Regions from separate parts of the Oceanobacillus sp. FSL W7-1293 genome, predicted to be linked through region 2. Evidence: riboswitches for the same ligand, from Rfam matches in the RefSeq annotation. Region 2 holds a riboswitch; each other region holds the start of a gene.
What was found. Region 2 has a riboswitch for thiamine pyrophosphate ahead of thiW (energy coupling factor transporter S component ThiW). Riboswitches for the same ligand answer to the same signal wherever they lie in the genome.
Positions count from the first base shown of each region.

Region 1 (3,744 bases), 1.3 Mb from region 2:
GTTCCCATCGCGATTACTTTTGAGTACTCTATCAAATACTTGTAATCCTGACACATGTAGAATTTAAATGACTCTATATCGAGTGTACCGTTACCAATTCCCTGCACAAATGGATGCTGGTGGCTTTTCTCCCAAATTGAATCTGCTGACTTTCGAATACGTTCTGTAAATTTCATGTATATGCGCTCCCTTTTCTATCATTTTTAGTAACTGCCTTATTCCTGTTTTTTTGTTTGACACCATTTCAAAATAAATCGCAGCAGGGACACTGTATAATCTACTAACTCGTCGATGTTTACCTGCTCATCCACGGCATGGGCGTGCTTCAATTCACCAGGTCCATAGCAGACAACAGGAATCCCGTATGCTGCAAGCCAGCCGCCATCAGTTACTGTTTCCGACATTCGGACTTTCGCTTCCTCGCCAAAAGCTTTGCTATGACTCTCCTGTAACATCGCAAAAGCAGCATGTTCTTTATCTACGGAGAAAGACGGGAAAATTTCACCGCGGTCTACAATCATCGATTCGCCTCCCCATTCAAAGGCGGGTGGATTATCCCGCATCCAGACATCCGCTTCAGCCGTCTTTCGTAAATGGGACTCAATTTCTGCAGCAACCTGCTCAGCAGTCTCATCGGGATAATAATGAACGGTAATCCACAGGCGGCATTCATCAGCAATAAAAGCAGCATGTCTGCCTCCTTCAATCACTGCCGGGTTGATGGTATTGGTTCCTGGGGGAAAGCCTGGATAGGATTTGGTCACTGCCCAATGTCGCTCCAGCTCCTGCAACACAGTAAGGAGCTTATTCATCTTTTCAATGGCGCTGGCCCCATTCATCCCGCCGCCTGCATGAATGAGCTGGCGACGTGTCCCATCATGGTGCGTGGACGGACTTTTCACTGTAATCCAGCCGGTAATAACGCCTCCTTGCCCATGTATTTCGCAATGACTTGTATCTGCAACAATGGCATAATCTGCTGTATACCCGCGTTCTCCGCATTGCTTCGTCCCTGCTTCCCCAACCTCTTCACCAATGACGGACTGCAGAATAACATCCCCGCCAAGGCGAATCTGGTGGTCATGCAATATGCGCATCGCAAATAAACACGCTGCCAGACCGCCTTTCATATCTGCTGCACCCCGCCCAAATAATGTACGCCCTTCCACTGCTGGCTGAAATGGTGCATGCTTCCAGTTTTCACCTTCCTCTATAGAAGCGACATCCACATGCCCATTAAGAATCAAGCTGTTGTATGTATCGGAAGCAGTTCCACGCAAACAGCCGACGACATTCGGGTCACCGGGATAAACCTCCCATTGTTCTGTTTCAAAATTCATTTCCTTCAAGTAGTTCGCAATATAAGCTTGGATAGCCTCTGTATTTCTTGCAGGCGGGGCTGGTGTTTCAAAACGAATCAAATCGCTGACAAGCGCTATTAATTCGTCTTCTCGATTTCGAATCTCCTGAATTAATCCATCCATTCAAAAACCTCCTTTCAAAGCACGCAAAAAAGCCGCCTCCTGATATAGAAAGCGGCAGAATAATTTGGTTCATTTACCTAAAGGCATATCCGCCCACTTCCCTCCGCTAGTACGAACTAGATCAGGTTGGTAAGGGTCAAGGCAATATACCTCTCTCAGCTTAATAAGCACCCCTAGTGGATCCATTGCGTATGTATTTATCCCTTTTAGATTACCATACAGTTTTGTAAGCGTAAAGCAGAATTTAAGGAAGGATGATTCTATACCCGCTTGTCTGTATACATATTGCTGTTTTTTTGCGCAATATCAATACAGATGAAATCCGGAATACGTTGTAACCTTCTTACAAAGGAGGTTACAGCTAGTGTACATAACTATCATAAAAAAAAATAAACGTGCCCGAAACTATCTGCTTGCTACTGCCAGTTCCAATTTAGGGAATGTGATGACTGGCATGGCTCTTTTATTTCTTGCTTATGATTTAACTGCTTCTAATGCGTATACCACGGGGATTGCTATCGCTCAAGTTGCTCCTTACCTGCTGTTCGGATTGATTGGAGGAGTTATTGCTGACTGGATTTCTAAAATGAAATGGTTGATTCGTATCGATTTATTTCGTTCTCCGCTTCTCATCGGGTTAGTTTTGTTAGACTTCTCCAATCAGCTTGCTTACTGGCATTTAATTATTGTAAGCATCTTGATTCATTTATGCGGATGCTTATATAATCCGGCGCATCGGGCAATTATCCCGCTTATCACGAGTGAAAGAGAGAGACCTGCAGTAAATAGTTTAACGGACACTGTAACACGGGGAATGACTGTTTTAGGACCTGTTTTCAGCATTATCTTCATGAATACTATTGGTGTGATCCACTTTTTCACGCTGGATGCACTCAGCTATCTATTGAGCGCGCTTTTTCTATCATTCATTCTTTTAAAAGAAGAGCAGACAGATAAAAAGCATTTTAATATATTCACAGCCATCCGGGAATTTGCTATATGGCTCCGTTCTCATAAAACCATCCGCTCCTTATTTGAGATGACAGCTTTTATTGTTTTCTTTAACACCTGGGTTTGGCAGGTTGGGCTGTTATTACTATTACAAGAAACGATGGCGAATGCAGAAGTATGGTACAGCGTTGTAACAGGATGGTTTGGAATTGTTGTTATTATTGTCAATTTGATTGTTCCCTATATCTTTAAACAATTCACGCTAAAAACCTACCTTCTCAGCTCCCTTATCTGGGGGACAGGCATTTTATTCTTAGGAGGTTTACCAGCTATCCCCCTGCTTGTTTTGGGAATTATCTGGGTAGCAGTCGGATTGCCTCTATCTGGGCTATCCAGGGTTTATTTACTGCAAAAGTATATTCCGCCAGATATGCTGGGAAGAGGTTTCAGTTTCAATGCCGTCCTGCTTTATTTTTCTAATTTTATTTCTTTAGGTTTCTTCGGACTTGTATCTTATTGGGTCTCCATACACCTGATTTTTATCATATGCGGGACTTGTATGATGATTCTGGCTGGAATTTATGTATTGCTTAACCTGCGAAAATAGCTTGGCGTCATGCCATACAGTTTCTTGAATAGACGATTATAGACAGAAACAGAAGAAAATCCCGAATCCATCGCAATCTGCAATATCGTCGTATCGGTAAATTGCAGTTTATCCAAACTGCGTTGAAGACGGTAGATTTGCAGCCATGAAAATGGCGAAACACCCATCTTCTCTTTAAATATATGTGAGAGCCGGTACTTATCTAACTGGGCAATTGCAGCCATATCATCTAATGTCCAGTTAGATGTATAACTTTCCTTCATTGCCTCCAGCACTTTATAAATCGGGAAACCTGCAGCAGTGTATGCTTCCGGCTGAACATCCTGATAATAACTGTTTATACTTCCTTTCATCAGAAGGATTGCTAACTGCGTAAAGCTATTATCAAGGAACACCTTCATACTCGCATCCATTACCCCATTACTTACATCAATATAATCCAGAATAAATGCCACCCACTTCTTTATTTGCAGCGATTGCTGCGGCATTTGTGCAAATTGAATATCTGCCGAATGATGATTCATCAAATTTTTGGCAGCTTGATTTATCAATTCTGGATTTAATTCGATTAAAAATTTATGATGCGCTACCTCTAATTGCCGATGGGGGTCATAAGGATTCAAAAGCAGCATTTGATCCGTATAAAAAGTCAAATCCTGATGAGGCAGCTGATATGTCATGTCTCCGCCAAGCGAGTAAATG
Region 1 is NZ_CP150212.1:4,535,212-4,538,955, forward strand. Features, by position in the region: gene tenA (thiaminase II) at 1-176, opposite strand, end outside; gene MKY65_RS21785 (acetylornithine deacetylase) at 216-1,484, opposite strand; TPP riboswitch at 1,566-1,669, opposite strand; gene MKY65_RS21790 (MFS transporter) at 1,849-3,042, shown strand; gene MKY65_RS21795 (AraC family transcriptional regulator) at 3,015-3,744, opposite strand, start outside.
Region 1: another riboswitch for thiamine pyrophosphate. It lies ahead of MKY65_RS21785 (acetylornithine deacetylase); the one in region 2 lies ahead of thiW (energy coupling factor transporter S component ThiW).

Region 2 (3,744 bases):
GGTGTATTTAACTTAGAAACAGGTTCTCCAAAAACCTTCGCTGTCCCTGCTGTCGGTCTCATTTGCCCTGTTAAGATTTTGATAGTTGTTGTTTTCCCAGAACCGCTCGGGCCTAAAAATCCAAATGTCTCTCCTTTTTTCACCTGAAAGGATACATTGTTTAATGCTTGCTTTTTACCAAAAATCTTCTCTAAAGATATCACTTCAATCATATTCTCCATCCCTGAAACCTCCTGTATCAGTTAAGTTGCCTGTGACTACAGAATAGCTTCTTTTCAACAATGGTGCAGTATATTTTCGATGAATGGAGTATATATCACATTGAATTATGCTTATTCTACCCCTAATAATTCTTTCAGCTCGTTCAACTTTGATTTCGATAATGGAACCTCAGAGCTTTTTTTATCTACAAGAGATAAGCTGTAGCTGTTTCTTGTCCAGGTAATCACTTCTCTTATTTTTTGAATATTCACAATATAGGAGCGGTGACAGCGAAAGAATCCTTGATGAGACAACCGCTGTTCCAATTCTTTTAAGGTAAGACCTGTAGGGAACCCCTCTCCTCGGGTATACAGATAGGATTGTCCATCCTGACTTTCGATATAATCAATCTCCTGCGGATCAAATAAAATAATTTTATCCTCTACTTTTGCGGAGATTTTATTTAGCTGGAAAGTTTGCTTTACTTGAATCGCTTCTTCCACTGTTTCTGCTGCATCTGTTTCAGTGGAAGTTAAACGTTCATTCTCCTCTGTTTCCACGTCCATTTGCTGGATTCCTTGCTCATCTAAACGGTAGACCGCATCCGCAATGGTGACAGCACTCTCCGTGCTTGTTGTTAAAATCAGTACCGCTTTGTGCTGTTTCTGCAGAAATTCGACAAATTGATGGAGGACCCGTTTCGTTTCTAAATCGACATTGACCTCAGGCTCTTCGAAAATCACAACCTCTGCTTCCTGCATTAAAATTCTGCCAAACTGGACACGCCGCTTTTCAGAGCGGTTGAGCTGATGCATTTTCAATCTTGCTTTTTCTTCCAGTTGAATTTGCAACAGTACTTCTTTTATAGAAGCCTTGCTTTGATATAAAGAGCCGATAAATTTCAAATATTCCTGTACCTTCAATCGTTCATAAATGCCCTCTTCATACCAGCAAACCCCTAAAGAAGAAACGTATTTCTGTCTATCCTCCTGTAATGTCTGGTGCTGAATTTGAATCGATCCATTCCGCACATTCTCTTTTCCAATAATCATCTGCAGCAACACCGCACGTATATTAACAGTGGATTGAATCGCCTTTATTTCTCCTGGTTTTACTTCTATATCTATTTTCGGAAATAAGGTCTGGTCTCCCTGACGATATTCCATTCCATTTATTCTTAACATGTTTCATTCCTCTTTCTATTGATAACATCCTTTATATGAGCTTGCAGTCTAATGATTATTTCATGACAAACCGTTGAAACTTTGATACAGTAGATTCAAAGATAATAATGAAAAGCAACTACTAGGGGAGCCCAACATCGCGGGCTGAGAGGGAAGCATGCTTACTTTCCGACTCTTACAAACCTGATCTGGCTAATACCAGCGTAGGGAAGTAGTCAATCAACATATGATTACTCTCAGTATACCAAATCAGGCTTCTCAATAAAGCCTGATTTTTTATTTTTACAAAGTAGTTACCTTTTCATTCCCCTTAAATTTGAAGGAGATGATGGGATTGAAAAACCGCACACGCCTGTTAACAATGATGGCTGTACTTGTTGCTATCGGAACGATTGGATCACAATTGCTCTGGTTTCCTGCCGGAGTTGCCAGAGCCTATCCTGTTCAACACGCTATCAATGTTATTGCCGGGATTATGCTCGGGCCGAGTCCGGCAGTCATTGTCGCATTGATGATCAGCCTGCTCCGAAACCTTTTAGGACTAGGAACCTTGGTTGCTTTTCCTGGAGCAATGATTGGAGCTTTTGTTGCTGGGGTATTGTATAAGAAAACACAAAAATATCCAATGGCAGCTCTTGGAGAAATTATTGGCACCGGGATTATCGGCTCTTTCTTTGCAGTTCCGATAGCCAATCTTCTTATGGGAAGCTCTGCGGGAGCATTTGCTTTTATTCCGCCATTTGTTGTAAGCAGTGTCTCTGGTGCATTGATTGGCTGGCTGTTAGTCAGTCGTCTTCCGGCACGGCAGTTTTCTTTAACAAAATAATTTACATTATTCTATCCAAGGAGGATTTTTATTATGAGTCAGGTTCGTTGTGCATTAACCATTGCCGGTACAGACCCTAGCGGTGGTGCCGGTATTCAAGCAGATTTAAAAACGTTTCAAGAGTTAAAAACCTATGGCATGTCCGTTATCACTTCCGTTGTAGCCCAAAATACGACAGGAGTCCGATCCGTGGAGCATATGCCGCTCTCCATGATTGAGGACCAGCTGGATGCAGTGATAGAAGATATGCCCATCCATGCTGTGAAAACAGGAATGATTGCAAGTAAGCAGATGATGGAATTAATCGTAAAAAAACTGGAGAAGGTTGATGCACCTTATGTCATGGACCCAGTGATGGTGGCTACCAGCGGGGATTCATTGATCAATGAAGAGGGGCGAAGCTTTTTACGTCAATACCTTCTTCCATTAACAACGGTTGCAACGCCGAATATTCCGGAGGCAGAATTCCTGACTGGCCTATCTATTACAACGGAAGAAGATATGAAAGGTGCAGCAGAATACCTTGTTCATGAATACGATGTAGATGCAGCCTTAATAAAAGGCGGTCATTTAAAAGGACAGGCAATTGATTTTCTTTATGATGGAAAAAAAATGCATAGCTATGCGGCAGAGCGTATTGATACCAAAAATACGCATGGAACAGGCTGCACCTATGCTGCTGCGATTGCTGCTTATTTAGGGAGAGGCTATCCGCTTCCGGAAGCAGTAAAAAAAGCAAAAGCATTTGTTACTGCTGCCATTTCGAAATCCTTTGAACTTGGAAAAGGAAATGGCCCGACAAATCACTGGGCTATCCGGGAAATCAAAGAAAGGAAGGTTACGCATGAATCCTGATATTATTCAGCAAGCCAGAAATAACACACCGCTTATTCACCATTTAACTAACCAGGTCGTCATGAACTTTAATGCAAATGGACTGCTGGCTTTTGGCGGCAGTCCTGTCATGGCAAAGGAAATAAGGGAAGCTGCAGATATGGCAAAGGTTTCCGATGCACTTGTCTTAAACATCGGCACTATCTTAGAAAGCGAAGCAGATGCAATGATTATAGCAGGCAAAGCCGCTAATGAAAAAGAAATTCCTGTTGTTCTGGACCCCGTTGGCGTGGCTGCGACTTCTTTTCGAAAAGATATGGTCGAAAAGATTCTACAAGAAGTACGTCCGACGGTTATTAAAGGAAATGCAGGTGAGATTGCTTCCTTGGTCGATGCAAACATCCAATCACGCGGAGTAGATTCTGTCGGCGAAGGAAATGTAGATGAAATTGCCGAACAAGCTGGCAGGAAATACGATACTGCAATTGTGATAACCGGAAAAACAGATGTTATCTATGCAGATCAAAAACTAATTTATAATCAAACAGGACATCCGCTTCTTTCCAATATTACTGGCTCTGGCTGTTTATTGGGGTCTATTGCTGCCGCGTGCCTGACAACTTCTTACACTGTCTCAGAGCAGCTCAGTTCCGCACTAAGCTTTTACGGACTGGCGGCTGAACATGCAGCAAAACTGCC
Region 2 is NZ_CP150212.1:941,413-945,156, reverse strand. Features, by position in the region: gene MKY65_RS04665 (ABC transporter ATP-binding protein) at 1-221, opposite strand, end outside; gene MKY65_RS04660 (LytTR family transcriptional regulator DNA-binding domain-containing protein) at 333-1,385, opposite strand; TPP riboswitch at 1,499-1,612, shown strand; gene thiW (energy coupling factor transporter S component ThiW) at 1,747-2,211, shown strand; gene thiD (bifunctional hydroxymethylpyrimidine kinase/phosphomethylpyrimidine kinase) at 2,245-3,066, shown strand; gene thiM (hydroxyethylthiazole kinase) at 3,056-3,744, shown strand, end outside.

Region 3 (3,744 bases), 2.2 Mb from region 2:
TGATGATAAATATGTCATTGCAGAAGCTTTATTAGAAGATGTGAAAGAAGTATTAGGCTGGGAAGATGTAACAGTTGTAAAGAAATTCAAAGGACAGGAAGCAGATCGTGTAGAAGCACAGCATCCATTTTATGATCGTAAATCCCTTGTTATGCTTGGAGAACATGTTACAACTGATGCGGGGACTGGATGTGTTCATACAGCTCCAGGCCACGGGGAAGATGACTTCTATGTTTGCCGCAGATATGGTATCGATGCATTCTGCCCGGTGGATGAAAAGGGTGTCTTTACAAGTGAAGCGCCAGGTTTTGAAGGTTTATTCTACGATGCAGCAAATAAGGTCATCACAGAACAATTGGATGAGAATGGAGCCTTATTAAAATTAGAATTTATCACTCACTCTTATCCGCATGACTGGAGAACAAAGAAACCGACGATTTTCCGTGCAACGTCACAGTGGTTTGCATCCATTAAAGATTTCCGTCAGGATATTCTTGATGAAATTAAAAAAGTGCATTGGTATCCGCATTGGGGAGAAACAAGACTTTATAATATGGTGAGAGATCGTGAAGATTGGTGTATTTCCAGACAGCGTGCCTGGGGAGTTCCGATTCCAGTATTTTATGGAGAAGACGGCACAGCCATCATTACGGATGAAACGATTTCGCATGTATCCGAACTTTTCCGTGAACATGGGTCCAATGTATGGTTCGAAAGAGAAGCGAAGGATTTATTGCCGGATGGATTTACTTCAGAGCATAGCCCTAATGGCAAGTTTACTAAAGAAGTCGATATTATGGATGTTTGGTTCGATTCAGGCTCCTCACACGAAGGGGTGTTGATGAACCGGGAAGAACTTGATCGTCCGGCTGATGTGTATTTAGAAGGAAGTGACCAGTATCGCGGCTGGTTTAACTCTTCATTATCTACATCTGTTGCTGTAACAGGCAAAGCGCCATTTAAAAATATTATCAGCCATGGGTTTGCGCTGGATGGAAATGGACGCAAGATGAGTAAATCATTAGGAAATACGGTTGATCCGTCCAAAGTACAAAAACAATTAGGTGCCGATATTTTGCGTCTGTGGGTTTCCAGCGTGGATTATCAGGCAGATGTGCGTATCTCGGATGCTATTTTAAAACAGACTTCGGAAAGCTACCGTAAAATCCGGAACACCTTCCGTTTCTTACTGGCGAACCTTGCTGATTTTGATCCTAGCAAAGATCGCGTGAACGATGAAGAATTGCAGGAAGTAGACCGTTATATGCTTTATCGTCTGCAGCAAATCTTAAATAATGCACGTGATAATTATGAGCACTTTGAATTTGCACCAGTAATCAGCCAGGTCCATAATTTCTGTGCTGTTGATTTAAGTTCCTTCTATTTAGATTTTGCGAAGGATATCCTGTATATTGAAGCTGCAGACCATCCGCGCCGTCGCAGTCTTCAAACAGGCTACTATGAAATTTTAACAACACTTGTGAAATTGCTTGCTCCAATAATTCCGCACACAACCGAAGAAGTTTGGGAATATATCCCTGGAGTGGAGGAAGAAACAGTTCACTTAACAGATATTCCTGAGCCGCGGGAGGTTGCAGGGGCAAAAGACATTGTCGGAAAATGGGATCATTTTATGGAAGTAAGAGATGATGTTCTGAAAGCACTCGAAGAAGCAAGAAGCGAAAAGGTTATCGGGAAATCATTGGAAGCTAAAATTACAATCGTACCGCTTGATGAAGAAACGAAGCAGGTGCTTGAAAATATTACGCATCTGCATCAATACTTTATTGTTTCAGAAACAGTTATTGCAGATGAAAAAGGAACAGGTAAAGCATATGATTATGTTGAGGTTGCCGTTGAAAAACATCCAGGTGAAACATGTGAACGCTGCTGGGTTGTTTCAGAAACAGTAGGCGAAGACAAAAATCATCCAACATTATGTGCGAGATGTGCCAGTGTTGTCAAAGAAAATTATGAGAATTAAAAAACAGGAGCCAGCTTTTTGAGAAAGCTGGCTCCTGTTTTTACATATCTGCAAAAAAAATTGTAAACGCTAATTATTGTATTTTTCTTTACAATTATAAAAATTACCAGTAGACTTAATTTGTAAACTGAATAAGTATTATGCACTGGGGGAGCTGTTAAGCTGAGAAAGACATTCTGTATTGACCCTTGGCACCCGAACTAGATAATCCTAGCGTGGGGAATGTGCAGTCGATAAGGAATTGGATAATTTATCTATTTATCAATAAATCTATCAAAGGCTGCATTCTGTGGAATGGGGTCTTTTTTTTATTGAATCTATTCCCCATTTCGCTTGTATCTTTTAAGCTTGATGATCAAGAAGGGCCGCTAAGAAGCTTGGCATAACAGGGAACAGCTCCTGCAACAAGAAATTCTTTCATTGGAGGTGACGATATTGAAAAAACAGTGGGCGTTTATCGATACAGGCTTTCGAGATGCTGCATGGAATATGGCTTTTGATGAGTGCTTGATCAATTGGCATCAAGAAGGTAAAATTCCGCCGACATTACGTTTCTATGGCTGGGAAAAGCCCAGTTTATCGATTGGCTACTTTCAAAAAGTCGATAAGAAAATTGATCTGGAAGCGGTAGAACGGCATCAGTGTCAGTTCGTCCGTCGTTTGACCGGCGGCAGTGCCGTGCTTCATGACGATGAATTAACGTATAGCCTGGTTATTACAGAGAGTGATCCAGATATTCCTGTATCTGTACAAGAGGCCTATCATGTACTGGCAGAAGGAATATTTGAAGGATATCGCAATTTAGGGATTCCTGCAGAATATGCAACGCTGGACAGAGAAAGTGCCAGAGGAAGAACAGCAATATGCTTCGAAAAACCTGCGTTCTATGAAATGGTTGTTGACGGTAAAAAGCTTTCTGGAAACGCACAGACAAGGAAAAAAGGTGTATTGATGCAGCATGGGTCTATTCCTATGAGCATGGATACAAACATGCTTTTTGATTTATTTGTATTCTCTTCCGAAAAAATAAGAGAACGGAGCCGGGCTGCATTTTCTAAAAAAGCGGTGACGATTAATCAATTAACGAGTCGAGAGCATCGGTATGATATACTGGCGGATGCATTCAAAGAAGGGTTCAAGAAAGGTTTAGGTTTAGAATTTCATCCTCTGCAATTAACCAAAGCTGAGTGGGATGAAGTAGAGCAATTAGCACAATCAAAGTATGAAACGGAAGCGTGGAATATCAACTCAAACAAGGAGCGTGCTGGCATTGGCTAAACAATCAGAATATATTCGTAAACCAGAATGGCTGAAAACAAAAATCAACACCAATGAATCATACAAAAAATTAAAGAACTTAATGCGGGATAAACGGCTGAACACAGTTTGTGAGGAAGCAAAGTGTCCGAATATTTATGAATGCTGGAGCGAGCGAAAAACGGCAACTTTCATGATTTTAGGAGATACCTGTACACGGGGCTGCCGATTCTGTGCCGTCAAAACTGGTCTTCCAAGCGGAGTTGATCTGGGAGAACCAAAGCGGGTTGCTGACTCTGTTGAAATTATGGGATTAAAGCATGTCGTTATAACAGCGGTTGCGCGTGATGACCTGGAGGACGGAGGAGCGGCTGTTTTTGCCAATACAGTCCGTGCAGTTCGTCATCAGAATCCAGGCTGTACAATAGAAGTTCTCCCTTCGGATATGAAAGGGGACTATGAAAGCTTACATACACTGATGGACAGCGAACCGGATATTTTCA
Region 3 is NZ_CP150212.1:3,178,129-3,181,872, reverse strand. Features, by position in the region: gene ileS (isoleucine--tRNA ligase) at 1-1,984, shown strand, start outside; TPP riboswitch at 2,122-2,224, shown strand; gene MKY65_RS15605 (lipoate--protein ligase family protein) at 2,420-3,262, shown strand; gene lipA (lipoyl synthase) at 3,255-3,744, shown strand, end outside.
Region 3: another riboswitch for thiamine pyrophosphate. It lies ahead of MKY65_RS15605 (lipoate--protein ligase family protein); the one in region 2 lies ahead of thiW (energy coupling factor transporter S component ThiW).